Niabella yanshanensis: one gene and its partners. The protein of the gene in region 1 binds, or shares a complex with, the protein of each later gene. Links are inferred from orthologs where the notes say so. Each region holds a gene or a part of one and is shown in the gene's direction. Other genes may lie near its edges.

The links.
Region 2: the proteins of accD (region 1) and accC are in contact, whole or in part, in a solved structure (PDB 8UXZ), measured with the Escherichia coli proteins. The link is inferred for Niabella yanshanensis from one-to-one orthologs.
Region 3: the proteins of accD (region 1) and accB are in contact, whole or in part, in a solved structure (PDB 8UXZ), measured with the Escherichia coli proteins. The link is inferred for Niabella yanshanensis from one-to-one orthologs.
Region 4: the proteins of accD (region 1) and U0035_RS07300 are in contact, whole or in part, in a solved structure (PDB 8UXZ), measured with the Escherichia coli proteins. The link is inferred for Niabella yanshanensis from one-to-one orthologs.

The regions. Positions count from the first base shown.
Region 1 is NZ_CP139960.1:2,074,887-2,077,883, forward strand. What follows is about bases 1-2,776. They hold accD (acetyl-CoA carboxylase, carboxyltransferase subunit beta), read left to right. Parts: upstream 1-822; coding sequence 823-1,731; downstream 1,732-2,776. Other genes in these bases: U0035_RS08305 (ABC transporter permease), read left to right, coding at 1-734; smpB (SsrA-binding protein SmpB), read left to right, coding at 1,816-2,262; U0035_RS08320 (DUF481 domain-containing protein), read left to right, coding at 2,358-2,776. Also shown: more of U0035_RS08320, read left to right, coding at 2,777-2,997.
Region 2 is NZ_CP139960.1:4,302,118-4,310,681, forward strand. The notes cover bases 1-2,816. They hold accC (acetyl-CoA carboxylase biotin carboxylase subunit), read left to right. Parts: upstream 1-646; coding sequence 647-1,987; downstream 1,988-2,816. Other genes in these bases: accB (acetyl-CoA carboxylase biotin carboxyl carrier protein), read left to right, coding at 1-147; U0035_RS17915 (four helix bundle protein), read left to right, coding at 198-587; U0035_RS17925 (DUF6263 family protein), read right to left, coding at 2,075-2,816. Also shown: more of U0035_RS17925, read right to left, coding at 2,817-2,959; U0035_RS17930 (DUF2911 domain-containing protein), read right to left, coding at 2,967-3,797; site-specific tyrosine recombinase XerD, read right to left, coding at 3,908-4,807; U0035_RS17940 (hypothetical protein), read right to left, coding at 4,811-5,479; U0035_RS17945 (YraN family protein), read right to left, coding at 5,584-5,940; manA (mannose-6-phosphate isomerase, class I), read left to right, coding at 5,976-7,181; U0035_RS17955 (hypothetical protein), read right to left, coding at 7,162-7,494; nth (endonuclease III), read left to right, coding at 7,586-8,233; U0035_RS17965 (hypothetical protein), read right to left, coding at 8,410-8,564. UniProt on the Escherichia coli protein: This protein is a component of the acetyl coenzyme A carboxylase complex; first, biotin carboxylase catalyzes the carboxylation of the carrier protein and then the transcarboxylase transfers the carboxyl group to form malonyl-CoA.
Region 3 is NZ_CP139960.1:4,294,898-4,303,518, forward strand. Bases 5,749-8,621 are described here. They hold accB (acetyl-CoA carboxylase biotin carboxyl carrier protein), read left to right. Parts: upstream 5,749-6,875; coding sequence 6,876-7,367; downstream 7,368-8,621. Other genes in these bases: U0035_RS17900 (outer membrane beta-barrel protein), read right to left, coding at 5,749-5,806; efp (elongation factor P), read left to right, coding at 6,122-6,688; U0035_RS17915 (four helix bundle protein), read left to right, coding at 7,418-7,807; accC (acetyl-CoA carboxylase biotin carboxylase subunit), read left to right, coding at 7,867-8,621. Also shown: U0035_RS17870 (MutS-related protein), read left to right, coding at 1-567; U0035_RS17875 (Mrp/NBP35 family ATP-binding protein), read right to left, coding at 530-1,582; U0035_RS17880 (carboxypeptidase-like regulatory domain-containing protein), read left to right, coding at 1,684-2,316; Holliday junction branch migration protein RuvA, read right to left, coding at 2,459-3,046; U0035_RS17890 (beta-ketoacyl-ACP synthase III), read left to right, coding at 3,148-4,140; U0035_RS17895 (GNAT family N-acetyltransferase), read left to right, coding at 4,213-4,668; more of U0035_RS17900, read right to left, coding at 4,727-5,748. UniProt on the Escherichia coli protein: This protein is a component of the acetyl coenzyme A carboxylase complex; first, biotin carboxylase catalyzes the carboxylation of the carrier protein and then the transcarboxylase transfers the carboxyl group to form malonyl-CoA.
Region 4 is NZ_CP139960.1:1,854,815-1,863,348, forward strand. The notes cover bases 5,749-8,534. They hold U0035_RS07300 (acetyl-CoA carboxylase carboxyltransferase subunit alpha), read left to right. Parts: upstream 5,749-6,548; coding sequence 6,549-7,520; downstream 7,521-8,534. Other genes in these bases: U0035_RS07290 (glutamate-5-semialdehyde dehydrogenase), read left to right, coding at 5,749-6,162; dapA (4-hydroxy-tetrahydrodipicolinate synthase), read left to right, coding at 7,725-8,534. Also shown: gcvP (aminomethyl-transferring glycine dehydrogenase), read right to left, coding at 1-1,846; U0035_RS07275 (sterol desaturase family protein), read left to right, coding at 2,077-2,988; U0035_RS07280 (YkgJ family cysteine cluster protein), read left to right, coding at 2,988-3,464; proB (glutamate 5-kinase), read left to right, coding at 3,555-4,592; more of U0035_RS07290, read left to right, coding at 4,924-5,748. UniProt on the Escherichia coli protein: Component of the acetyl coenzyme A carboxylase (ACC) complex. First, biotin carboxylase catalyzes the carboxylation of biotin on its carrier protein (BCCP) and then the CO(2) group is transferred by the carboxyltransferase to acetyl-CoA to form malonyl-CoA.

The DNA.
Region 1 (2,997 bases):
AAAAATTTTTCGATGAGGCAGCAGACAAGGCTGTAGGAAAAACCGTACGTATCAATAATCTCCCCTACCTGGTTTTAGGCGTGCTGGACAGCCGTGGTTCTACGTTTGGCTTTAGCAGGGATAATATGGCCATCATAGGTTACCGCAACCTCGCTAAGAATTTTGCCGGTAATAATACTTCCTACGTACTTGCGGTAAAGGTAGATGATATCAATAAAATGAACGAAGCTATGGGAGAAGCCGAAGCGCTGTTCAGGGGAGTCAGAAAAACTTTGATCACCGAAGAAAGCAATTTTGTGATGGACAAAAGCGATAGCATGGTAGAAAGGGCTATGAATAGTCTGGGCTTTTTGACTATATCGGCCACGGTAATAGGACTGATCACTCTTATAGGGGCCGCCATAGGGCTTATGAATATTATGCTGGTAAGCGTGGCAGAGCGCACTAAAGAGGTAGGGCTGATAAAAGCAATTGGCGGTAAAAGTAAAGTGGTAAAAAAGCAATTCCTGCTCGAAGCAGTGATCATCAGCATACTGGGAGCCATTTTCGGAATCATCCTGGGCATTTTGGTTGGCAATAGTTTTGCTGTTGTATTAGGTACAGGATTTGTGGTGCCCTGGGGATGGGTATTATATGGCATTTTAATTTGTAGTGGTGTAGGTTTGCTGGCAGGGTTGTACCCGGCGATAAAAGCAGGAAAACTCAATCCCATCGAGGCCCTTCGGTACGAGTAAGTACGAAAAGGCATAATTTCCACACTTCACCTCATCTGAAAAAAATTATGTACGTTTGTACCTTATCTAAAAATATATTTATCTACTTATGGCTGAGGAGATAGAAGATTTTGATGCCGATCTGGCGGGTGAACAGGGAAAGGACCAGAAAACAGGCTGGTTCCGCAGGATTAAGAAAGGCATTTTAACAAAAACGTCTGAGAAGAAGGAAACACAGGAAGGTTTATGGACCAAGTGTCCTGAATGTAACTATATTTCTACTTTTGCTGAGCTCAAAGAGCAACTATATGTATGCCCTAAATGCGATTATCATCATCGCCTGAACAGCTATCAGTACTACGAAGTATTGTTCGACAATAACGAATACGAAGAGCTTTTTACCAATATTAAAAGCAAAGACCTGTTAGGCTTTACTGACCTGAAACCCTATAAAAAAAGGCTGGAAGATATCTGGTCCAATAGCAGCCTGAATGATTCAATACGCGTGGGCGTTGGTTTGGTAGATGGCGAAAAAATGGTGATTGCCTGTATGGACTTCGAATTCATTGGTGGGTCGCTGGGTAGCGTTATGGGAGAAAAATTCGCCCGTGCGGTAGACTATTGTATCAAACACAAGCTACCTTATATGGTCATTAATAAAAGCGGAGGCGCCCGTATGATGGAAAGTGCTTTTTCGCTGATGCAAATGGCTAAAACCAGCGGTAAGCTGTCTCAGTTAAGCGATGCCCAGTTACCTTATATTTCCTTATTAACCGACCCTACATTTGGTGGCGTATCTGCCTCCTTTGCTATGTTGGGAGATCTGAATATAGCGGAACCCGGAGCGCTGATAGGCTTCGCAGGTCCACGCGTTATTAAAGAAACCATCAAAAAAGATCTTCCGGAAGGTTTTCAGCGAAGCGAATTCCTTTTAGAACATGGATTCCTTGACTTTATTGTAAACCGTAAAGTTTTAAAAGAAAAGATAGGAACCGTTATCCGGCTTTTCAGAAATTAAAACGAGTTAACAGGTTGATAGGTTTACGGGGTAACAGGTTTTCCATCCTTCAACTTGTAAACTTTAAACGCTTAAACTTACCCCTTGGCTTCACCCATTTCCATAAAGAACCGTTCTGCATTTCATGAGTATTTTATTGATGATACTTATGTGGCGGGAATGGTATTGCTGGGGACAGAGGTTAAATCCCTGCGCGAAGGCAGAGCCAGTTTTAATGACAGCTATTGTATTATTCACAAAGGTGAAATATGGATCAAGAGCCTGCACATCTCCCCCTATTCACATGGCACGGTCAACAACCATGATGCAGACAGAGATAAAAAGCTCCTGCTTCAAAAGAGGGAGATCAGGAAAATACAGGCCAAGTTAAAAGAAAAAGGCTATACCCTTGTACCGCTTAAGATATTTATGAACGACCGGAACTTTATTAAAATAGAGTTGGGTTTAGGTAAAGGCAAAAAGCTGTACGATAAAAGAGAAAGCATTAAACAAAAAGATGTGGAGCGTGAAATGAAGCGCTTCTTAAAATAGTATTCCCTACCTTAGCGATATATCCGCAACAGTACAGTTGTATTCCTTTTTATTAGTCCCCGGTCATATCTTACCGGATCACCCTCAACATGTACATGAAAAAACTTTATATCCTATTCATCGTAATAGCTATCCAGTTTAAGCTGCAGGCACAATTTACTGATAGTACTACCAGGCTTGTAAAACTCACATCCGGAGGTTCGATTAATAAAACAAAAGATGGATCCAATTATCTCTTTAATAACAATGCACAGTTCAATGTTCGAAAAAGACGTACGGTTTTAAATTCTTCAGCTTCCTGGATTTATGGTATGAACCCCGAAAAGCTTACCAATAATGATTTTACCTTATCCAGTAATGTAAACCTGTATCGCCATTTTACTGACTTCTATTACTGGGGATTGGTCAATTATACAACCAGCTACTCACTTAATATTAAAGCACAGGGACAAGCGGGGATTGGTATTGCCTATAACTTTATCAATAAGCCTAACCTATGGCTCAACGTAAGCAATGGTATGATCGGAGAAACCAGCCGCATTATACAGGGCGACACTGCTGTTATCAATTATCAAACCATACGAAATTCTTTAAGGGTTCAGTTTATGTTCAAGCTGGGCGATCGATTAACCTTCCGTACCGGTAATTTTTTCCAGCCGTCATTAGAATACATCAGTGATCATATTATTTCCAGTGATACAGAATTTACTTACCAGCTCTGGAAAGGACTCAACC
Region 2 (8,564 bases), 2.2 Mb from region 1 along the record:
CCCGGAAAAGTATTGTGCGTAATAGAAGCCATGAAGTTGTTTAACGAAATAGAAAGTGAAATCAGCGGAAGGATCGTGAAAATATTAGTTGAGGATGCTTCTCCGGTTGAGTTCGATCAGCCTTTGTTTGAAGTGGAGACAGCATAATAATGCGATAATGAGCTGATTTGCTAATATGCTAATCAAAAAAATGGTTTATGCAAAAAGACCTTATAGAGAAAAATCCGATCCTAAAGCTGAGTTTCGAGTTTTCTTTATTAATTATTGATTACTGTGGCAAATTGGACCAGGACAAAAAGTTTGCAATAAGTAAGCAGTTATTTAGATCAGGAACTTCTATTGGAGCCAATGCATTTGAAGCTCAGAATTCTGAAAGCAAGGCAGACTTTATACATAAGATCAAGATATCTGCCAAGGAAGCAGATGAAGCCCAGTACTGGCTTACATTATGCGATTACTCGAAAGAATATCCTTCAGCATCTGACTTACTCATAAAATTGGAGGAGATTGGTAAAATTCTGAATAAGATTCTGTCGACATCCAGAAAGAAAAATCCTTTTAGTTATATTCCTAGTTTTTTTATATAAATAGATGTGCGGTATCATTATCGTATTAGCACATTATCATATTAGCACATTAAAAAATTATGTTTAAAAAGATATTAATAGCCAACAGGGGTGAGATTGCTTTACGCATTATAAGAACCTGTCGGGAAATGGGTATTAAAACGGTTGCTGTATATTCTACTGCCGACAGCGAAAGCCTGCACGTAAAATTTGCGGATGAAGCGGTTTGTATTGGTCGTCCGGCCAGTTCCGAGTCTTATTTGAATATCCCGAATATTATGGCAGCCATTGAAATTACCAATGCCGATGCGGTGCACCCAGGCTATGGATTCCTGGCTGAAAATGCAAAATTTGCTGATATCTGTAACAAGAGCAATATTAAATTTATTGGTCCTACTGCAGATATGATCAATAAAATGGGGGATAAGATCACTGCTAAGGAAACCATGATCAAAGCGGGTGTACCTGTAGTGCCCGGCGGCGAGGGTTTGCTGGAAAGTATAGAAGAGGCGAAAGAATTAGCTAAAGTAGTAGGATATCCGGTTATCTTAAAAGCTACAGCCGGCGGCGGCGGTAAAGGCATGCGCATTGTTTGGGACGAGAGCGAAATGGAGAAAGCATATGACACCGCTAAGATGGAAGCTGCAGCATCTTTTAAGAATGACGGTATTTATATGGAGAAGTTTGTTGAAGAGCCCCGTCACATCGAAATACAGGTTGCCGGCGACCAGTTTGGCAATGTGTGTCATATGAGTGAGCGCGATTGTTCTATTCAGAGGCGTCACCAAAAACTGGTAGAAGAATCTCCTTCTCCTTTTATGACCGATGAGCTGCGCGCTGCCATGGGGGAAGCGGCCAAAAAAGCGGCTGCTGCTATCGGCTACGAAAGTGTAGGTACCATCGAATTCCTGGTAGATAAACATCGCAATTTCTACTTTATGGAAATGAATACCCGTATACAGGTAGAGCATTGCGTTACAGAAGAAGTAATCAACTTTGACCTTATCAAAGAGCAGATCAAAATTGCGATGGGTGAAAAAATATCCGGCAACGATTACTTCCCTCATATGCATAGTATTGAATGTCGTATCAATGCAGAAGATCCGTTCAACGACTTCCGTCCGTCTCCGGGTAAGATTACCAACCTGCATGTACCAGGTGGTCATGGTGTAAGGGTAGACAGCCATGTTTATGCCGGCTACACCATATCCCCTTACTATGATTCAATGATTGGCAAACTGATTACTGTTGCCCGTACCCGTAAAGAGGCTATTGACACGATGTACAGGGCCTTAAGTGAATATGTAATTGAAGGGGTGAAAACCACGATTCCTTTCCACCTACAGTTAATGAAAAATGAAGATTTCATTAATGGTAACTTCAATACTAAATTTCTGGAAACTTTTCAATTAAAGAAATAAGCAGTCTGGCAATGTAATATATGCTTATACTGCTAATAAAAAATGGGCTTCGATCATCGAAGCCCATTTTTATGCCTGTCATAATAACTATTGCTTTCGCGCCGTAGTCATCGTGATGTCGGAACTTACTGCCATAGGTATTTTTTGACCTCCTGCTTCTATATTGCCTTTCATCTTTTGTTGTATAACGGATTTTAGCGGTATGCCTGTGTCAGTATCAACTTCCGAGCTCCCGGAAAATGTTCCCTCAATAGCAAAGTTTACTTCTATACCATTAGAGGTCATCGACGCACTGCTGTCTGTAGACAGTTTACCTGTAAAATCGATGAATGCTTTCTTGCCTTCTACTTTTACCAATGTGTAGGTGGCCGACCCGGCAATGATATAAGGTTGCTTCAAACTCATTTCCGTTGACCAGGATTCGCCTGCTTTAACCGGGGTCTTTGGGTAAAAACCAAAAGATTGCTCAATCATATTTTTTAAAGCGTCTTCACCAACCACACCCTTTATGGCTTCCTGTTGCTGACCTGCTCCCCCCATTTTATTAAGCATCTCCTCCGCACCTTCGATTCGGAGTACCTTACCATATTCGTTCATTAATAGAGACATACTTTGACCTTTCAGCGCTCTGAAAGCCGCACTTGCCTCATTGGTGGTATCAGTATCTTCACTGCTCATCTTCACCTGCTGTCCCATGATCTGCATATTCATATCGAATTTGTCATAAACAAGGGTCAGCTTTTTATTACTGCCTTCTGTAGCGATGCTATACGTACTGTTAAGGTTATAATCCATATTCATGTCCATATTCTGATCCATGATGTTTTGGATCATTTTGGTTTGGCTAACCAATGCCACTGCATACTGGCTTTCGTCAGGCGGATTAAACTTTAACGTGTATGCTTTCTGAGCCTGAGCTATAGTGGTCAGCGTAAAGCATGTTAACAGATACAACAAAAGATGCTTTTTCATGGGTGATCTATTTTAATGAACTGATCAGTTTGTTATTTAAAGTTACATAATCCTGGTTGTTGGCTGCATTGGCCAATTCCTTTGATTTTAATGCTGCTTCTTTTGCCTCTGCTTTTTTACCCAGTTTAGCTAAAGCGCGCGCCTGCTGGTAGCGGATCCAGAAAGCGTTGGGTTGTGCTTCCACTGCTTTTGCGAACCATGTTTCAGCCTGTTTCAGGTCTTTGCCGCTTTCGAGATAATAAAAGGCCGACTGAAAATAAGCAGGTTTATCAGATTTCATAGACTCTTCGATTGAAGCCATGATCTTCGCATCCACATTAGTTTTGATAGGCAGGGTAACGATTGATTTGTCCCAGCTGATGATCAGGTCGCAGCTTTCGGGCTGAATATTGTCAAACTGGATGGTGAAATTTTCAACGCTTGTACCGGAAGGTTTTACTTTGGCAGCTACTCTTACTACATCCTGTTCCTGTTTATAAGCTGCTGGGCTGGTAACGTCAGTTTGCTTTGTTATAATGAGCGTCCAGCTGGCGGCGCCAGGAATGCTTAACAGCCCATATTTGCCGGCAGGAATTTCTTTACCCCCGATAACTACGTTATCACCAAAAGTAAGGGTAGTGGCTCCGTTGGCCCCGGTGCGCCAAACCGCGTTATAAGGCACCAGGTCGCCAAATATTTTCCTTCCTTTTTTTACGGGGCGGCTGTAAGAAAGCTCGATATTAGATAATCCGAATTCCTGCTTAACCGTTTGCGCCGGGCTGGGAGCGGGCATTTTGATTTGTGCATTGGCATAAGACAATGCGCAGAAGAATGCAACAGACAGTACAATTTTTTTCATGTGTGGTTTGTTTTTTATTTTGACTTGATAAAAGTAGCAAATATCAATGAGCTACATGCTACAGTAAAACATATAACGCACTGAAAGGTTAAGCGTTTCGAAAAAATAAATCAGCGGAAAGAAGGATGAAACTGCTCCAGTGTTTTACGTAGAAATTCTTTGTCCAGGTGTGTGTAGATCTCGGTGGTAGTGATGCTTTCGTGCCCCAGCATTTCCTGAACGGCGCGCAGGTTGGCTCCGCCTTCTATTAAATGAGTAGCAAACGAATGCCGGAATGTATGGGGGGACACCGTTTTGTTAATCCCGGCTTTTTGAACCAGGTCTTTAATGATCAGGAAGATCATCACACGGGTGAGTTTTTGTCCCCGCTTGTTTAAAAAAAGAATGTCCTCATTGCCTGTTTTTACTAAAATAAGGTTGCGTATGTTTTGCCTGTAAATATTGATATACTTAGTAGCAGCGTCGCCAATGGGTACCAGTCGCTCCTTATCGCCTTTGCCGGTTACCCGAATATACCCTACATCCAGGTATAGCTGCGATATGCGCAGGTTAACTACTTCGCTGACGCGTAGGCCACAGCTGTAAAGGGTTTCCAATATGGCTTTATTGCGGCCGCCTTCGGGTTTACTCAGGTCTATTTGCGCGATAATGTTCTCGATCTCCGAGAAGCTTAGTACATCGGGTAAAGTCCGGCGGGTTTTAGGCGCTTCCAGCAAAAGGGTAGGATCTTCAGCTACTATATCTTCTAAAATACAGTACTTGTAAAAGGCCCGGATACCTGAAATAATACGGGCCTGCGAGGTAGCTGTCATTTCCAGTTCGCCAATCCATTGTATAAAAAACTGCAAATCCTGCAGCGTAATAGCTGCAGGATTTTTTTTTATATTTTTTATTTCAAGAAATTGTACCAGTTTATCCAGGTCCCGCAAATATGCTTCTGTAGAATTATCTGAAAGGGATTTTTCTAATTGCAGATAAACCTTAAATCCTTTTTTATAAGATTCCCACATTGTTTACTTAAACGTAAGTGGGTTATTATGGATTACTTCTTTCTTATCAACGTTGAGTTTGGCGTAAATATTAGATTTGGTGATATTTACGGAGTCAATCAGGCCATGTACGTTATTGTAGTCAATATCGGTTACCCCCTGGTCTGTCAGCAATTGTTTTGCGGTTTGACCCGTAGTGATGTCTACAACGTAAATAAATGTATTATCGTAATAAGCCACAAGGCCATCTTCTAATTTGAACTTCGGATCAAAATTGTTGATAGCGCTGGTGTATTTATCGGTGCTGCCTCCGGCTTTTTCAAAGGGGAGTTTAATTAGAAAACCACGTCCGGTAGCACAATCGTTAAATTTAAGCCATGCATATTTTCCTTCAACAATATCGCAGCTGATAAACTGTTTGGACGGTTTAACAGTGTTGGGTATAAACTCGCTGAAAATAATGTCCTTGATCAGGCCCATGCCGCCTTTTTCCCAATGGATAGAATCAATCTGGCAATCTTTAAAATTGATACGGACAAAAGGCTTGCCTGGAGCTTCGGATTCAAATTTAATAGGCTCTGTGAGGCAGGTGGTGTCAGAACAGAAAGGCGCGGAAGCTACTTCTTTACCACCATCCTTACAACTGATCAGGGCCATGGTGGCGGCAATGCAGGCAATGCTTAAAAATTTCATGTTTTTTCGTTTATTATTTTGAGTGAGTTTCAAAGGAAACAAACCTACATAAAATTTCATTCAAACACAACACAATAGGCGGTTTTCTCAGTGGCTTCTGCAATTTAAAGAAATACATCTTCCAGCAGGAAATATTCCGGGGAGCCATCTTTTTGAAACGTGATCGACAGAATATCGTATTGAATCCATTGGTGTCCCGGATTTAAATAAAGGTATTCGTCCGCGGCATTTTTAAGAAATCTGAATTTCTTTTTGGTTACACTGTCTTCGGGGTGGCCAAACAATTCAGAGCTGCGCGTTTTTACCTCTATAAAATGTAGCTTTTTTCCTTTATTGGCAATGATATCAATTTCATAATAGGAGTGCCGCCAGTTTTTACATACAATGGAGTAACCTTTGCTTTGCAGATAAGCAGCAGCGAGAGATTCTCCATTTTTGCCGATGTCGTTATGAATAGCCATGCTTATCTTTACCTGAATTTACTACAAATATTTCTATGCAACAATTAGCGTCTTTAGCCGGGAGTATTAAACATTACGATTGGGGTGGCACTTCTTATATTCCGTCCTTATTACAAATTGAAAATCCTAACCTCGAACCATTTGCCGAGTACTGGCTGGGTGTGCATCCGCAGGCAGATTGTAAAATAACACTTGCCAATGGAACGCAGGTATTGCTACGGGATTATGTTGAACAAGACCTGGCCGCCACGCTGGGTTCAACCGTATTAAAACGTTTTGGTAATCTGCCCTATCTTTTAAAAGTGCTGGATGTAAAAGATATGTTGTCGATACAGGTACATCCTTCCAAAGCGCAGGCTGCTATCGATTTTGAAAAAGAAAATGAGACAGGAGTGCCATTAACAGCACCTGACAGGAATTATAAAGATGCAAATCATAAGCCGGAGTTGATGGTGGCGATGAGTGAGTTTTACCTTTTGCATGGGTTTAAGCCGGAAGAGGAGCTGATATCTGTATTGGATAAAGTGAAAGAGCTGAAAAAATTCAAGGCCGTTTTTAAAAAGAAAGGCTATGCGGGGTTATATAAAATGTCAATGGAAATGCCGCAGGATGAAGTGAATACTTTATTGCAATCACTGTTGGCACGTATCATTCCGTTATATCAAAATGGCCAGCTTGAAAAAAGTAATGAAGACTTCTGGGCGGCAAGGGCTGCTTTAACGTTTGGAAGGCCGGGTGTTATTGACCGCGGAATTTTCTCGGTATACTTCTTCAACCTGGTACATTTAACAACAGGCCAGGCCATCTTCCAGGATGCCGGTGTACCACATGCCTACCTCGAAGGGCAGAATGTCGAAATTATGGCCAGCAGTGATAATGTATTACGTGGCGGATTGACTACAAAACATATAGACACGGTGGAGCTTTTGAAACACACCCGTTGTGAGGCAACACATCCTAAAATACTGAAGCCGGCGAAAGGAAAATCTGTACAATCATACAAAGCGCCTGTTAAAGACTTTACCCTGACTTCTTACCAGCTAAAAAAAGGTGAATCCATAGTAGTAGATATTGCGACCGCAGAAATATTTTTGCTGATGCAGGGAAAAGTTACCCTGCAGTCAAAGAAAATTAAAGTAGCATTAGCGCAACCGAATATTACAGCAGCAGCTTTTGCAGGGGCAGCAGTAACCGTAAAAGCAGTGGAAGATTCCTGGCTGTTTAAGGCTGCAGCTCGTTAGTGTGATGGTCTCTTTGATTCGAGACGGGCGGAGGAGATGTTAGTGAAATAAGCTTATCGTTCCTGAATTCGAGGTAATGTACTTCGTAGGGATTTCCGAGAACAAATTTTATATATTGCAAGCGTTCAATAACCTCGCTGTAGTTATTGGTAAAGAACTCTGTTTTGTAAGGCTTGCCCAGCTGTTCTATTACTGCTTTTTTGCTCATACCTGCTTTTATCCTGGTAGTATCAAACGCAGATTTTGACACAGAGCAGGACAAAAGTGAAAAGAGAGCCAATGATAATAATGCAGCAACCATCAACTTTTTCATAACAGTAGAATTATTTGCTATAATGATGAAGCAACTTGTTGTTCAGTTGCACTAAATACTATCTTTATTCTTATCAATAAAGTATTAATGGATGACAAAAAAAGAACGTTACCAGTTTGTAGTGGATTACTTTTCGGTTCATATGCCCGAGCCGGAGACAGAATTAGTATATGATAATCCGTATCAACTATTGGTAGCCGTAATTTTGTCGGCTCAATGTACCGACAAAAGAGTAAATCTTACGACCCCTTTTATATTTGAAAAGTATCCCGACATCGCGAGTTTGAGCAAGGCAACCGCCGAAGATGTATTCCCATTGATCAGGAGTATTTCTTATCCCAATAACAAGAGTAAGCATCTGGTAGGGATGGCACAAAAAGTAGAGAGTGACTTTAACGGGGAGATACCGATGACGGTTGACGAACTCGTTACGTTACCGGGGGTAGGGCGTAAAACGGCTAACGTAATTACGTCTGTAGTAGAGAAGCAGCCGAATATGGCTGTAGACACCCATGTGTTTCGGGTGAGTAAGAGAATAGGTCTTGTATCGCAAAAAGCTTCAACACCATTGGCAGTTGAAAAAGAGCTGGTTAAAAATATTGATGCTTCGCTTATTCATAAAGCCCATCACTGGTTGATCCTGCATGGCCGGTATACCTGTATCGCCAGAAATCCTAGATGCCGGGAATGTGGTTTGCAGCAGGCCTGTTTATGGTTTCAGAAAAACAGCTTGAATTAAAGAAATACAGAAATACCGACCATAAGGCCAAATGCGTTTGTTGTTTGCTTTTCATTTGCACCTGATATTTCTTTCAGGTGGTTATTAGAGTACTGTATTAACGCATCCAGGGAAATAGCTTTATTTATAAAATAAGCAACTCCTGCAGCTCCATTAAGCGAGAGGCCGCCATATCCCTATACAATATGGTCATCCGCACCAGAGTAGGAATCTTTCTCTTTTAAGAATGCGTACCTGCCCCAACAGATAATACCGGCTTCAATTTTTTCTCTGAGGGAATAGTAGGACAGGGAAGGGACAAGGGCCGTTGTCGTATATATATTATCGCCAT
Region 3 (8,621 bases), 2.2 Mb from region 1 along the record:
TCTACCTTTTTAAAAGCAATTGGTATTTGTGTTTACCTGGCACATGTCGGTATGGCTGTTCCTGCAACTGCAGTGCAAACGCCGTTCTACAATTTGATTACGGTCTCTATCAATCATTACGACGATATGATGAATGGTTACAGCCATTTTATGCTGGAAATAGTAAGATTGAAGGAGGTCGTAGAAAAGGCAATCGCAGGTGTAAGATGTTTTGCCATTTTCGACGAACTTTTTAAAGGCACCAATATCGAAGATGCTATTGAGGTTAGTAAAGCTACAATCAATGGACTAGCCCGGTTTAAACCTTCTTCATTCTTAATTTCAACTCATTTACACCAGCTTAAAGATGTAGAGGCTATAGCGGAAAACAACATTGATACCTGCTATGTTGATTGCGCAGTAAACAATGGAATTCCTGTTTTCACCTATCAGGTAAAACCAGGCTGGTCTGATCTTAAAATTGGCCAGCTTCTTTTTGCAAAAGAAGGACTGTACGATCTTTTGCAAACAACTACTACTAAAAATGTTGTCAGGCGCGGCTTTCTACCTCGCTCGCCAAATCCCTGAAAGCTTTTTTACTCACTTCATCATCACTTACCATTACCGGGATGCCGATATCCCCGCCTTCGCGGATACTTTGCACCAGAGGTATTTCTCCCAGGAAGGGCAATTCGTATTGTTCGGCCAGCTTTTGAGCACCCTTTTTGCCGAAAATGTAATATTTATTATCAGGTAGTTCGGCCGGTGTGAAGTAGCTCATGTTTTCTACCAGTCCCAGTATTCTTGCATTTAATTGGGCCTGGCCGAACATGGCAATACCTTTTTTAGCATCCGCAAGCGCTACATCCTGCGGGGTGCTTACAATCACAACGCCCGAAACTTTGATCATTTGAAGCAGGGTAAGGTGTATGTCTCCGGTGCCTGGAGGCATGTCTACGATCAGGTAATCCAGGTTCCCCCAGTCGACGTCGGTAACAAACTGGCGGATAGCGCTGCTGGCCATGGGGCCGCGCCACACCACGGCCTTGCTTTCATCTACTAATAATCCAATGCTCAGGAGCCGGATACCAAATCGTTCCAGCGGAACAATGACTCCTTTGCCATTTACATCTTTCATTAAGGGACGCTCTCCGCGTACGCCAAACATAATGGGAACGCTGGGGCCATAAATATCTGCATCCATGAGGCCTACTTTGGCGCCGGATTCTGCCAGTGCCAGTGCCAGGTTGGCGGATACCGTGCTTTTGCCTACACCGCCCTTACCACTTATCACCGCAATTACCTTTTTTACGCCCGAAAGGGGCGCGTTTTGCTCCTGCTCATAAACGGTATCTGCCACAGGCTTATTTTGAAATGCTACTTTTATGATCGCGTCTTTATTAACCTGTTCTTTAATAGCTTTAATGGCTTCACTCTTAAGCTTTAACCTGAGGTCCGCATCGTTGGTGTCAACAATAAGGCTAAATGAAATATAATACTTTTCGATAGTCAGATCCTGTACAATACCTGCGCTTACAATATCTTTTTCATTGCCAGTATGATATACTGTTTTTAACGCATCCAATACTTTTTCCTTCGTCATTATTAAAGCTTATGTTAAATTCAAATATAAATGCCAAAGTTAAACACCTATGCAGCCAAATTGTTGTCTTTATTAAAAATCATGTACTTAATTTTGGCGCAGTGAAGAAGATATTGTTTTTAGTTAGCTTTTTAATGGGGGTAACCGCGGCAAGCGCGCAATTTGAAAAAGCCCGTGATTCTGTGGTTCAGCTTTTTGGGGTGATCATGACTGCTGATAGCCTGGAAGCAATTCCTGCCGTGAGCGTAACCGTAAAAGGAACCAAAAGAGGAACCATCACTAATAATGAGGGCGTTTTTTCAATTGCAGTACTAAAAGGCGATGTGATCGAATTTTCGCACGTCAGCTTTCTGCCTGGTTCGGTCCATGTTCCCGATACTTTAAAAGGCAGCCAATATAGCATTGTAAAAACCCTGGTACAGGATACTGCATTTCTGCCTGTAGCAATTATCAGGCCCCGGCCAACACCGGAGCAGTTTGCCAGGGATTTCGTTAACGTCCCCATTGCGGAAGATGAATTGGAGATACTCCGGAAGGCCAATACCCCCGAAGCCAGAAGAGCGTATTTAGCCAAATTGCCGCAGGATGGCCGGGAAATGACCAACCGGCAATTGAATAACGTATTTCAACGCGCCCGTTACCAGGGACAGATACCGCCTATGAATATATTCAGCCCGGCAGCCTGGGCCGAATTTATCAACGCCTGGAAGCGGGGGGATTTTAAGCGGAAATAAGGTGAAGGGGAATAGTGAGTAGTTAATAGGCAGTGGATAATAGATAACTCCCGGCGGGAAATTATTATTATCCCGTATTCCCTATACATCTCGTATCTAATATCTGGTATCTAATATCTGGTATCTAATATCCCGCATCCCGTTACAATTCCTTCAATACTTTCTTGATCAGGTCTTCCAAAGCGAGTTCAGGTTCTGCCTGCAGTAGTTTCGACAGGTTTTGTTCTGCCTGTTGGCGGTTGATGCCCAGTGCCAGCAGCGCTTCGAGCGCATCTTGCTTTACAGAAGATACGGTTGATTTACCTGGTGTTATTACAATATCTGTATGCTGTTTGCCTATTTTGTCCTTGAGCTCTAAAACAGCTCTTTCCGCTGTTTTCTTGCCGATGCCTTTGATCCGCTCCAGTGCTTTACTGTCTTCATGTAAAATAGCGGAACTTACTTCTTCCGGCTTCATATAAGACAGGATCAGGCGAGCCGTATTGGCCCCGATACCCGAGACACTTATTAATAATAAAAATATGTCCTTTTCCTGTATATCGCTAAATCCGTAAAGGAGATGCGCATCTTCTTTTATAATAACATGTGTATACAATAAGCCTTTTTCCTGGTTTTGTATTTTCGAATAGGTATTAAGGCTGATGTTAACCTCGTATCCGATGCCGCCAATATCTACGATCGTGGCTGATGGTGTAATATTTACAAATGTTCCTTTTAAATAGCTGATCATTTGTCAAATATCAAATTTCAAATCATAAATCACAAATCATAAATTCCACTACCTTTGGCGTCCCCGAAGGAGTACTTCGGCAAAATATTTTTAAGAAAGCAATGGCGAACAAAATTACAGCGGCAATCACAGCGGTTAACGGCTATGTTCCAGAAGATAAACTAACAAATTTCGATCTTGAAAAAATAGTGGAGACCAACGATGAGTGGATACGTACCCGGACTGGTATCGAGGAAAGAAGGATATTGAAAGGTGAAGGAAAAGGGGTAAGTGAAATGATTGTGCCTGCTGTGAAGGGATTGCTGGAAAAGCGTGGCATTGATGCTACCGAAGTAGATTGTATTATCGTTGCAACCGTAACGCCGGATATGGTGTTCCCGGCAACAGCGAATCTCGTAGCTCATAAAGTAGGCGCAGTTAATGCTTTCGGGTATGATGTGTCTGCGGCATGTTCAGGTTTTTTGTACGCGCTTACGCAGGGGACGGCCCTGATTGAAAGCGGTCGTTACAAAAAAGTAATAGTTGTAGGCGCCGATAAAATGAGCGCCATTGTTGATTATACAGACAGAACTACCTGTATTATTTTCGGGGACGGTGCCGGCGCGGCCCTGTTAGAGCCCAACGAGGAAGGATTGGGTATAAAAGACAGCCTGTTGAAAAGTGACGGGAGCGGAGCTCAGTACTTAAGGATGAAGGCTGGTGGCAGCGCTTATCCTGCCAGCGCCGAAACAGTAGCCAACCGGGAGCATTACGCTTACCAGGAAGGGCAGACTGTATTTAAGTTTGCCGTAAAAGGAATGGCTGATGTAAGTGCAGAGCTTCTGGAAAGAAACAACTTAACCGGTAATGATATTGCCTGGCTGGTACCGCACCAGGCCAACCTGCGTATTATTGATGCGACAGCCAATCGTATTGGTTTGCCTAAAGAAAAGGTAATGATCAATATCCAAAAATATGGCAATACCACGGCAGCTACTATTCCTTTGTGCTTGTGGGAGTGGGAAAGCCGGTTGAAAAAAGGCGATAAGCTGGTACTTGCGGCCTTCGGTGGCGGATTTACCTGGGGTGCTACACTTATTGACTGGGCATATTAAAGCCAATGTTTGTAGTTTAAGGTTCCGGGTTATTTAATTATCACTCATTATTCATTACTTATTACTTACTCTTTGTCATCTGATATAAAAATACGCCCTGCGGAAGCGCCTGATTGTTCACGCATTTTAGAATTGGTGCGGGAGTTGGCCGAGTATGAAAAGGCTCCGGCGGAAGTTACGGTAAGCCTGGACCATTTTTCGGAAAGTGGGTTTGGAGCCAATCCTGTTTGGTGGGGCTTTGTAGCCGAATACGAGGGCAGGATAGTAGCCTTCGCTTTATATTATATAAGGTTTTCTACCTGGAAAGGCCAGGCTATGTACCTCGAGGATATATTGGTTACCGAAGAGATGAGAGGGAAAGGAATAGGAAAGCTGTTATTCGAGGCATTGATTGACGAAGCCCGTAAAAAAGGACTCAGGAGAATGTGCTGGCAGGTGTTGGACTGGAACGAGCCTGCTATCAATTTTTACAAAAAATATAATGCGTCATTTGACGGTGAATGGGTCAACTGCGCCATCGATATTTAAAAAGTAAAACCTCCTGCTCGCAGGAGGTTTTTTTCTATAAGCAGTGTAAAACAAAGTACTAGAATGAATATACTGCAGCCACCAGGACAGATGCAGCACTTTTGGTATCGCTACCATCATTTTTCTTAAATATAGGGTCTTTGGCGCTATCGATCCTGAACTCAGGAATAATAGCCAGACCGCTAACCGGTTTGATGTTAAACGATAAGGTAGCCTGTGTTATTGAAGTTCCCTTGGGATCTACATCTCCATAGGTTCCAAAAACAAGACCTTTATCTTTATCGTCAAAATATTCACCTCTTAGTGTGATGCCAAATTTTTCAGTTGGGTCAAGGTTTAAGTATAAAGCTGATCCCCACCATTTGCCCGAACCGCCGCCTACAGGGTCGATCATTTTAACGGTTCCATCATAACCAAGCGAAAACATATCACTGATCTTAGCTGTTGCCGTAAGGCCTATCTGGTTAATGTTGTTGCCTGCAGTGTCTTTGCCTCCCACATAGTTTAAAAATGCATTCACATGCTCCGATGTTTTGCTAAACTGTGCTATGGCATTCTTTTTTGCGAAGGAAGCCGATAGGAAGTCGGTTGGATTGGCAACACCGGCCATAAGCCCGAATCCGTTTCCTAACGTAAAGTCTGCTTTCAAACCCGTATGTGAAAAAGGCCCGTAGGAAAACATATAGCTCATGCTATAGTTACGGTTGAGTTGCGGGTCCAATACTTCATAGCCCAGGTGAGTTCCCCATTTACCTGCTGATATCCTGATATTATCTGTTGGATTATAAGTTACATAAGCTTGTTTAACAGCTTGTAAAATGCCCGACTCTGCGTACGAGAATTCGGTAGCCCGGGTGCCGAATCCAAGATCTACTACTACGCCGGCTTTTCCTTTGGTGTAGCTGGCTTTTAAAGAAGCCATTCCCAGTTCGATAGAATTTTGAGAATTGGTAAAGCTGGTCTTATTGTTAAACGCGCCTGCCGACTTAGCGTTGGCGAAATTGTAGCGATAGTAGGCATCAACCGATCCGTTAATTTGTAATTCGCCTTTGGGTTCTTCCGTTTCTGGTTCTGTTTGTGCAAAAATTGCAGTAGAGATGAAAAGAGCTTTGGTTGCTAAAAGAAGTTTTCCTTTCATTGACGCTAGTTTAAAGTTTGAAAAATGTTTAAAATGAATTCGTATAGTATTTATATTCAATTTGATATTGTTTGCGGATTTCGTACTTTGTTTTTACTAATTGCATACTTAATTTTCATATTAAATAAATACTAATTAATTGTAAACATAACAATAATTCTATTAAAATTTAAAAAACTGTTGAAATTATATAAATATAATTATATTTAATATGATGTCCAAGCTTGTTTCTTATATCTCTATACCTATATAAACTGCGATTAATTACAGAGGGCTATTGAAAAATGCTATATTTGCGCCCTAAAAAAAATTATAATGGCAAATACTGCAGATATCAGCCGTGGCATGATCATCAAACTGGACGGTAGCCTTTACTCGGTAGTTGAGTTTGGCGAAAACAAAACAGCTCGTGCAGCTGCAAAAGTTTGGGCAAAACTGAAAGGTGTAGACAATAGCAGAACAATCGAAAAAACCTGGAACTCCGGAGATAATATTTTCCCGGTTAGAGTGGAGAAAAGAGCGTATCAATATCTTTACCAGGACGAAACCGGATACAACTTTATGGACAACAGCACATTTGAGCAAATGAGTGTAGCTGAGAGCCTGATTGATGCACCGCAGTTTTTAAAAGAAGGCCAGGAGGTATCCATTGCTATTAACACTGAAACTGAACAGCCTGTAAGCGTGGAATTGCCTGATAAAATTGTTATGCTGGTAACTTACACAGAGCCCGGTTTAAAAGGGGATACCGCTACACGTACTTTAAAACCCGCAACAGTTGAAACTGGTGCTACCGTTAGCGTGCCTTTATTTGTGAACGAAGGAGAGCTGATAAGAGTAAACACCAAGACCGGCGAGTACGTAGAACGCGTAAAAGACTAATTGTAAGGATATTTAAAATGGCTCTGATCGGTACAGGTTGTGGGCCATTTTTAATTATGGCCCTACAGTGCCAAAAATTAGCAGAAATCTGCTGTTTAGTCTTATTGATTACTTACCTTAGATGTTCGTTTCGAGCGCTGTTACACAAAAAATTGTATTAACCCCCAAAGCTGTCAAATTGAAAAGTATGGACTTTAGGCAAATTCAGGAATTGATCAAGATGATCAATAAATCTAATATCGGAGAATTAAATATAGAGCAGAAAGATTTTAAATTAACAATCAAGCAAAAAGAGGAGGCAATTACACAGGTAGTATCAGCCCCTCCTTTTCCTGTTCAGAGTTTACCGGTTCAGGTAGCGCCTGCACAAATAACAGCACCCCAAACTCCGGCAGCAGCAGCTTCTGCTGAAAAAGTAAAAGCGGAGCCTTCAAGCAATAATACCATTGTTAAAAGCCCGATGATAGGAACCTTCTATCGCAGACCATCGCCTGATAAATCAAATTTCGTAGAAGAAGGAGATATTATTACGCCCGGAAAAGTATTGTGCGTAATAGAAGCCATGAAGTTGTTTAACGAAATAGAAAGTGAAATCAGCGGAAGGATCGTGAAAATATTAGTTGAGGATGCTTCTCCGGTTGAGTTCGATCAGCCTTTGTTTGAAGTGGAGACAGCATAATAATGCGATAATGAGCTGATTTGCTAATATGCTAATCAAAAAAATGGTTTATGCAAAAAGACCTTATAGAGAAAAATCCGATCCTAAAGCTGAGTTTCGAGTTTTCTTTATTAATTATTGATTACTGTGGCAAATTGGACCAGGACAAAAAGTTTGCAATAAGTAAGCAGTTATTTAGATCAGGAACTTCTATTGGAGCCAATGCATTTGAAGCTCAGAATTCTGAAAGCAAGGCAGACTTTATACATAAGATCAAGATATCTGCCAAGGAAGCAGATGAAGCCCAGTACTGGCTTACATTATGCGATTACTCGAAAGAATATCCTTCAGCATCTGACTTACTCATAAAATTGGAGGAGATTGGTAAAATTCTGAATAAGATTCTGTCGACATCCAGAAAGAAAAATCCTTTTAGTTATATTCCTAGTTTTTTTATATAAATAGATGTGCGGTATCATTATCGTATTAGCACATTATCATATTAGCACATTAAAAAATTATGTTTAAAAAGATATTAATAGCCAACAGGGGTGAGATTGCTTTACGCATTATAAGAACCTGTCGGGAAATGGGTATTAAAACGGTTGCTGTATATTCTACTGCCGACAGCGAAAGCCTGCACGTAAAATTTGCGGATGAAGCGGTTTGTATTGGTCGTCCGGCCAGTTCCGAGTCTTATTTGAATATCCCGAATATTATGGCAGCCATTGAAATTACCAATGCCGATGCGGTGCACCCAGGCTATGGATTCCTGGCTGAAAATGCAAAATTTGCTGATATCTGTAACAAGAGCAATATTAAATTTATTGGTCCTACTGCAGATATGATCAATAAAATGGGGGATAAGATCACTGCTAAGGAAACCATGATCAAAGCGGGTGTACCTGTAGTGCCCGGCGGCGAGGGTTTGCTGGAAAGTATAGAAGAGGCGAAAGAATTAGCTAAAGTAGTAGGATATCCGGTTATCTTAAAAGCTACAGCCGGCGGCGGCGGTAAAGGCATGCGCATTGTTTGGGACGAGAGCGAAATGGAGAAAGCATATGACACCGCTAAGATGGAAGCTGCAGCATCTTTTAAGAATGACGGTATTTATATGGAGAAGTTTGTTGAAGAGCCCCGTCACATCGAAATACAGGTTGCCGGCGACCAGTTTGGCAATGTGTGTCATATGAGTGAGCGCGATTGTTCTATTCAGAGGCGTCACCAAAAACTGGTAGAAGAATCTCCTTCTCCTTTTATGACCGATGAGCTGCG
Region 4 (8,534 bases), 210 kb from region 1 along the record:
CTTTCATACCAGCCATAACCGCAGATGCAGGGTTAGTACCATGTGCAGATATAGGGATCAACATCACATTTCTATGCGGATTGCCCTGTGCTTCATGATATGCCTTTATAGTAAGCAGACCGGCATATTCGCCCTGCGCTCCACTGTTGGGCTGAAGGCTACAGGCATCAAAGGCCGTAATCTCACATAAATATTTACTCAGGTTATCAACCAACTCCCTATATCCACCCGCCTGATCCACAGGGACAAAAGGATGAATACTGGCCCAATGCGACCAGCTTAAAGGCATCATTTGGGTTGCCGCATTCAATTTCATGGTACAGCTTCCCAGGGATATCATCGAGGTATTTAAAGACAGGTCTTTGTTTTCCAGGTATTTGATATAACGCATCATCTGGCTTTCGCTGTGATGTGTGTTAAAAACAGCATGAGTCAGGTAGGACGACTTCCTGATCAATGCTTCTGGAAGACGATAGGTGCCTGAATCGGCATTAATATCAAAAGCAACGGGATCTGTATCATTTTCAAAGCAGTTAATGATATCAAACAGATCCTCCACAATAATTGTTTCATCAATTGAAATACCTACCAGGTTATCACCAATATATCTGAAGTTGATCTTCTGAGCTTCGGCTTTTTGCCTTATAGCTGCTATATCTGAAGCTTTTACCACAATAGTATCAAAGAAATATTCGCTAACCAGCTCAAAACCGCGCGCCTCTATTTCTGCGGCCACCGTTTGCGCATATATCGCAATTCTTTCAGCAATTGCTTTCAGTCCTGCCGGACCATGATAAACGGCATACATGGCAGCCATATTGGCCAGCAATGCCTGCGCAGTACAGATATTTGAAGTAGCTTTTTCTCTTTTTATATGTTGTTCGCGGGTTTGCAAAGCCATTCTCAGCGCTCTGTTACCCTGAGCATCCACGCTAACACCAATGATGCGGCCGGGCATTACCCTCTTAAAATCATCTTTTGCCGCCATAAAAGCTGCATGCGGCCCCCCATAACCCAGGGGTACACCCAATCTTTGGGCGGAGCCGATAGCTACGTCTGCGCCTAACTCCCCCGGAGCGGCTAAAACAGTAAGCGCCAGCAGATCTGTTGCCATCACAACATGCCCGCCAATATGCTGAACAGCACTGATAAAACTGCTGTAATCCTCAATGCTACCTACGTTATTGGGATACTGTACCAGTGCGCCAAAATAAGTTTCATCGATCGTTACCGATTTATAATCTCCCTCTATCACTTCAATACCAAAAGGAATAGCTCTTGTATGAATTACATCTTTCGTTTGGGGAAAAGTTGCCGCATCTAAAAAGAAACGGGGCCTCTCAATATGGTCCTGCCTGTTTTTTAGGTTAAAGAACATGGCCATAGCTTCCGCAGCGGCTGTTGCTTCATCCAGGAGAGAAGCGTTGGCCAGCGGTAATCCCGTCAGGTCGCTTACTAAAGTCTGGTAGTTTAAAAGACTTTCCAATCTGCCCTGAGAAATCTCTGCCTGATAGGGAGTATACTGCGTGTACCAGCCCGGGTTTTCAAAAATATTACGCAAAATAACCGAGGGTGTAATGGTACCGTAATATCCCTGCCCGATATAGTTCTTGAAAATCTTGTTTTTAAGAGACACGTTCTTGATATGCCTCAAATACTCATGCTCACTCATGGCCCTTGGAATCCGAAGCGCAGTTTTCATCCGGATACCGGAAGGTACAGTCTTCTCAATTAAGCCATCCAAATTGCTAAACCCCGTCTCCTGCAACATCTTTTGGGTTTCAGCTTCATTAGGCCCGATATGCCTTTTTGCAAACTCTTTTGACTGGAGTTCTAAAATACTCATAGTGTGGTAGAAATTAAAATTTTTGACCGAAGATCAGCAGAACTCCCTTGGAGGCTCCTTCGGAGGATGTGCAAAGGTAATGGTAATTTATCAGCTGTTTTTGTGCATACGATTGACCATCTGCCATAATACACATAACATGTGCATAAGTATTTTGTTTTGTATTAATGTAACCGTTAGCAGATTAGCCTGAATACCAAAATATAAACTTATTTATCTTTGCGCCCATTATGGACACAGCCAAAGAACAACTGTTAATTTTACTGACGACGCCCTTATATATGGTTGTAATTGGTATAGAACTGATTTTTAGTCACTTAAGAAAACAGAATACCTATTCTTTTAAGGATACCGTTCAGAATATCTACCTGATGCTATTAAATGGCGGACTGGATCTGGCCTTTCGTTCTGTGTACATAGGCGTCGTATTGCTGTTTTTTTATAACCACCGGCTAGTGGCGCCTATTGAAGCACCATGGCTGTACTGGCTTACGTTATTAGTGTTCCAGGACTTCATGTATTACTGGCTGCACCGGGTAGATCATGAATGCCGTTTATTCTGGGCAACCCATTTCACCCATCACTCGTCTCCCAAATTCAACCTTACCGTAGGATTCAGGTCATCAGTTTTAGAGCCCCTGTACCGCTTTGTCTACTTCATTCCTATCGCATGGCTGGGCTTTCATCCGATAGATATTGCTTTTATATACTCTGCTACCCAGATCTGGGGAATTTTAATACATACCGAAAAAGTGGGCAACCTGGGGATATTGGAATATATTTTTGTTACGCCATCACATCACCGCGTGCATCATGGCTCTAATCCCAAATACCTCGATAAAAATATGGGTATGTTCCTGATCATTTGGGACAAAATTTTTGGAACCTTCCAAAAAGAGCTGCCTGCAGCATCATATCAACCCATCAAATATGGCCTTACCACTCCTATGGAGAAAGAAAATGCATTTACCATTGTATTTTACGAATGGATCAATATCTTTAAAGATCTGAAACAAAAAAACCTGACTTTCAAACAAAAGTTAGGTTATCTTTTTGGACCACCCGGATGGAGCCATAATGGCAGCCGTCAAACCAGCGAGCAGATGAGACAACAGGAAGAGCTGGAACAAAGCAATCAATAATGGCAAAAGATATACTTCAGAACTGGGAAAAAAGATCTAAAGAACATCGTAAACAGTACCAACAGTTTCTGAAAAGGACCGACAAAAATAAAGTGTTGAAATCTTTACCAGCCCTTCATGAAGAAGCTTTTGAACAGGTAGATTGCCTTAGCTGCGCCAACTGTTGTAAAAATTATTCCCCCCGCTTTAAAACACCGGATGTAAAGCGCATTTCAAAACATCTGGGCATGAAAGAAAGCGCTTTTATAGATACTTATCTCCGTGTGGATGAAGATGGTGATTTTGTAGTAAAATCGTCCCCCTGCCCTTTCCTTGCCGCAGACAATACCTGCAATATATACGAACAGCGCCCCTCCGATTGTGCCCGTTTTCCGTATACCGACGAGGATGTGCTGATCAAACGCCAGGCCCTGACCTTAAAAAACAGCGAGTTTTGCCCTATTACCTATTATGTGCTGGAAAAATTAATCCAGTAATACCATTCCCGGCAGGTTTTCTGTCCTGTACTTACTTGATATTCCTGCAATTTTGATGTAGTATACTAAATTTGCATACATTTTAATTTTATGAGGCAAAAGGTTTTAGTGATAAAGTTGGGTTCTGCAGTTATCACCAACGCGAACGGCAATATTAATAAAGCTGTTATTAAGAAGATCGTAACCGACATAGGTAACCTCCATACCAACTACAAGATCGTTTTGGTGAGTAGCGGAGCCGTTAGTAGCGGTAAAAAATATCTTTCGGGCTATAAGGGCACCCTGCTTCAACGTAAGGTAGCAGCCGCCATAGGCAATCCCATACTGATTCAACTATACAGAAGCTATTTCCAAAGGAGCGGGCTTACCGTAGCTCAGGCTTTGTGTGAGCGATCACATTTCAGTAACCGGAAGCAGTTTTTACAGTTGCGCGACACCTTTAATACATTCTGGTCGCACAATGTTATTCCTGTTGTGAATGAAAACGATGTCATCAGCGACCTCGAACTGAAATTTTCCGACAACGATGAATTAGCCACCTTACTGGCGATTGCTTTTGATGCCGAAACATTAGTACTATGTACCTCTGTGGGTGGTTTCTTAAATGGAGAAAAAAAGATCATCCCTGAAATAAAAGCCATAGACAAAGATGTTCTGGGGTTGGTAAAAAAGGGAGAAAAATCTGAATTTGGTTTGGGTGGGATGCTATCAAAATTAACCTTCACCAGGTTGGCCACCAATTTAGGTATCCATGTAATCATGTGCGGACTAAAATCTGCGTCTCCTATTACAGATGCTTTAAATAAAAAAACAGGCAGCTGGTTTCATGCGCAAAAATCCAATTTAAAAAACAGGCAGAAATGGCTGGCCAGCGGATCCATCACTTTGGGTAACGTCAAGCTCGATAAAGGAGCGGCAAAAGCTGTAGCAGAAAGAAAGAGTTTATTAACAGTGGGAATTACAGGCATTGAAGGGAGTTTTGCGATTGGTGAAGTGGTGCAATTAATGGGTGAGGATGATATCATTATTGGCATTGCCAAAACCAAATTAAGCAGCGCTGAATTAAAGAAACAACTAAAGGAAAAAAATGTTGTAGCTGCACATGCTAACGATATAGTGTTGGTTTAATATTAAAAAAAATAACAAAAACGAAGCAAAAAAAAGAGGGCTAAAAATGCATAAATTTACACTCGTTGTAAAAACGAGTGTAAAAAATTACTCTTATCAAAATGAGCAACTTCACCCCCAAAATACCGTATAATAATTTGCCAGACCGGCCTTCGGCAGCCGATATTGAAACGAAGTAAATACTTCGAAAAACTATATAAGAGGGAAGAGCATTAGCCAATTAAACAGAACACTGCTCAATCTTTGTAGCCCCAGTAAATATACTGGAGAATTAAACAAACTAATCAATCCTACTTTCGCAAAAGGTACATACCATATAAGAACCATCAACATGTCAATACAAACAACGCTCATCAAAACCAATAAAGCTAAAATAGCTTTACAAAAACTGCCGGAAAAGCAATTAAAAGGCTTATTGCAAGCCATTGCCCATGGTATTCTCAAAAATGAAGCGGCTATCTTAAAAGCCAATAAAAAAGACCTGGCGGCAAAAGAACCGAACGATCCTAAGAACGACCGCTTAATGCTCAACAGCGAGCGGCTTAAAAATATTGCCAATGCTATTAAAAACATTGCGCTACTCCCCGATCCTACAGGAACCGTTCTTGCTAAAAGAACTTTACCCAATGGTATCCGGCTTAAAAAGGTAGCGGTATCACTGGGAGTAGTAGGCGCCATTTATGAGAGCCGACCCAATGTTACCTATGATATTGCGGCACTTTGCTTACGTAGCCGGAATGCCTGTATATTAAAGGGTAGCAGCGATGCACAGCATACTAACAAAGTTTCTATCAGCATTATACAAACAGCGTTAAAAGAATTTGGCCTGGATATAAACACGGTAAGCCTGCTACCCCCTCAACGGGAAGTAGTACAGGAAATGTTTACGGCTACCAGATACCTGGATGTATTGATACCGCGGGGATCTGAAGGCCTGATCAGTTTTGTTCGTCAGAACAGCCTGGTACCGGTTATTGAAACAGGCGCAGGCGTTTGTCATGTATATATAGAAAAGACCGCCGACCTCAAAAAAGCAGTAGCTATTGCGGTAAACGCCAAGGTAAGCAGACCCTCGGTTTGCAATGCCGCAGATACCATTTTGGTAGACAAAGACATTGCCACCGATTTCCTTTATTTATTAAAGCCAGCTTTTGAGAAGTATGAGGTTGAAATTTTCGCAGATGCTGTATCTTATAAAAACTTAAAAGGCTACCCCTATTTAATCAAAGCAAAACCGGAAGATTTCGGCAGGGAGTTCCTGTCTTTGAAATGTGCTGTAAAGACCGTTAAGGATATTGATGAGGCTTTGGACCATATTGCCGAATACTCCACCAAACACTCAGAAGCCATTGTATCCAAAAACAAAAAAGCCTGCGAACGTTTTGTTACCGAAGTAGATGCAGCCGCAGTTTATACCAATGCGTCTACAAGATTTACGGACGGTGAAGAGTTTGGCCTGGGAGCAGAGATCGGCATTTCCACACAAAAACTACATGCCCGTGGGCCATTTGCCCTGGAAAAGCTCGTAACAGAAAAATGGATACTGGAGGGTAACGGACAAATAAGATAAATTCTAAAGTTCCTCATCAACGAAAAAGCTGGTAAATCACTTTACCAGCCTTTTTTATGAGCCGAAGAAGGGAGTCGAACCCCCGACCTGCTGATTACAAATCAGCTGCTCTACCAACTGAGCTACTTCGGCCTGCTGCAAAAAAGCACTGCGTTTTATCAACGGGCCGCGAAAATAAAGTAAAATTCATACCATACCACCATCACTATATTTCCTTCACTTTAATGCGTCTTCATTCCATTGCCACCTAACAATTTATCGAAATATCAGCTCCTCATGCCGCAAAAAACGACTTTTAAAACAGCGCCCCTTTACAGTTATCCACTACAACTCCCGGTATTGCTAAATAATCATTAATTTAGCCGCCTCATATAAAAGCATTGATTATGCCCCAAAATGCAAACAGGCAGTTCCTTGATTTTGAAAAACCAATAAAGGATTTATTGGACGAAATTGAATTAACTACTGAGCGAGAAAAGAAAACGGACATCGATCTAGGCGGCCAGATAGAGCAGCTTCAAAATAAAGTAGATGAAACGCGTAAGACCATCACTCATAATCTTACCGATTGGCAGCGTGTACAATTAAGCCGGCACCCGGACAGACCTTATACACATAAGTATATTGAGCTGATGACGGAGAACTATACGGAATTATATGGCGACCGTAACATTAAGGACGACAAAGCCATGGTAGGCGGGTTTGCTTCTTTAGATGGTCAAACAGTAATGATCATTGGCCAGCAAAAAGGATCTAATACCAAAAAGCGCCAGTTACGCAATTTTGGTATGGCAAATCCTGAAGGTTACCGTAAGGCCCTGCGTTTGATGAAGCTGGCCGAAAAATTTAATAAACCGGTTATTACATTGATCGATACTCCCGGAGCTTTCCCCGGTTTGGAAGCCGAAGAGCGGGGACAAGGCGAAGCGATTGCCCGCAATATTTACGAAATGATGCGTTTGAAAGTGCCGGTAATATGTATTATCATTGGCGAAGGCGCAAGTGGCGGAGCATTAGGCATAGGTGTGGGCGACAGAGTGTATATGATGGAAAACACCTGGTACACGGTTATCTCTCCCGAAAACTGCAGCACCATTCTCTGGCGTAGCTGGGACTATAAAATGAAAGCGGCAGAACAACTAAAACTCACTTCTACTAAAATGAAAGAGTTTGGCCTTATAGACGGTATTATACCCGAGCCTGATGGCGGAGCACATTGGGACTATGAACTGGCCGCTCAAAATTTAAAGAAGCAAATATTAGCAGGTCTCGCAGAAATAAAGAATATGAAACCTGAGAAACGTGTTGAAGCCCGTATAGAAAAGTTCAGCAAAATGGGCTTCTGGGAAGAAGTGTAGTAACAGATGAAAGATAGTAGTTTACGGGATAGCCGCGATACAATATCCTTACACCCGTTGGCGCTATCATTTTAAACTGATTATCTGCCGAAGCTAAAAGCATGCACTTCAACTGAAAAATAAAACCAATTAAGTTATGTTAGATACGTGATGTATATCCGTTATCTGTCAACTATCACCTATCATCTCAAATTTCGGACTAAAATGTCTTTACAACAAAAACTTACCGGCACCGGTATTGCAATAGTAACTCCCTTTACATCTAATGGCGATTTTGATTGGGCCACACTCGAAAACCTGATCAACTTCTGGATTGAAAATAAAATAGAATACCTGGTTGTAGCAGGTACTACAGGCGAAAGTGCTACCCTTACACGTGGAGAAGAACAGGAGTTGTTCGATTTCGTAAAGGAAAAAGCTGCGGGTCGCATTGGCCTGGTAGCGGGTATTGGCGGCAATGACACACGAGAAGTAGTTCATGCTTTTCAAACCATGAAACTGGATGGATACGATGCCATTCTTTCAGTAGCGCCTTATTACAATAAACCAGGTCAGGAAGGATTATACCAGCACTATAAAACCATTGACGCTGTAGCACCTTTACCGATAATCATGTATAATGTACCGGGACGTACCGGCCAGAGCGTAAGCGCTGAAACTACCGTTCGGATTGCCAATGATTGTAAAAACATTATTGCTACAAAAGAAGCTTCGGGTAGTTTTGAGCAATTCAATTATATCATGAAGTATAAACCAGCCGGGTTCATGCTGATCAGCGGAGATGATCCTATTGCGCTACCCATGATCGCACTGGGAGCCAAAGGAGTTATATCGGTGGTAGCTAACGCTTATCCCAAAGAGTTTGGAGACATGATACGTCTTTGCCTCGCAGGTGAATTTTCGCAAGCATTGCCTTTACACCTGAAGTTCACAGACATCATCACTTCTTTGTTTGCAGAAGGTAGCCCCGCTGGTGTAAAACAGTACCTGCAGGAGATGGGATTTTGCACTACC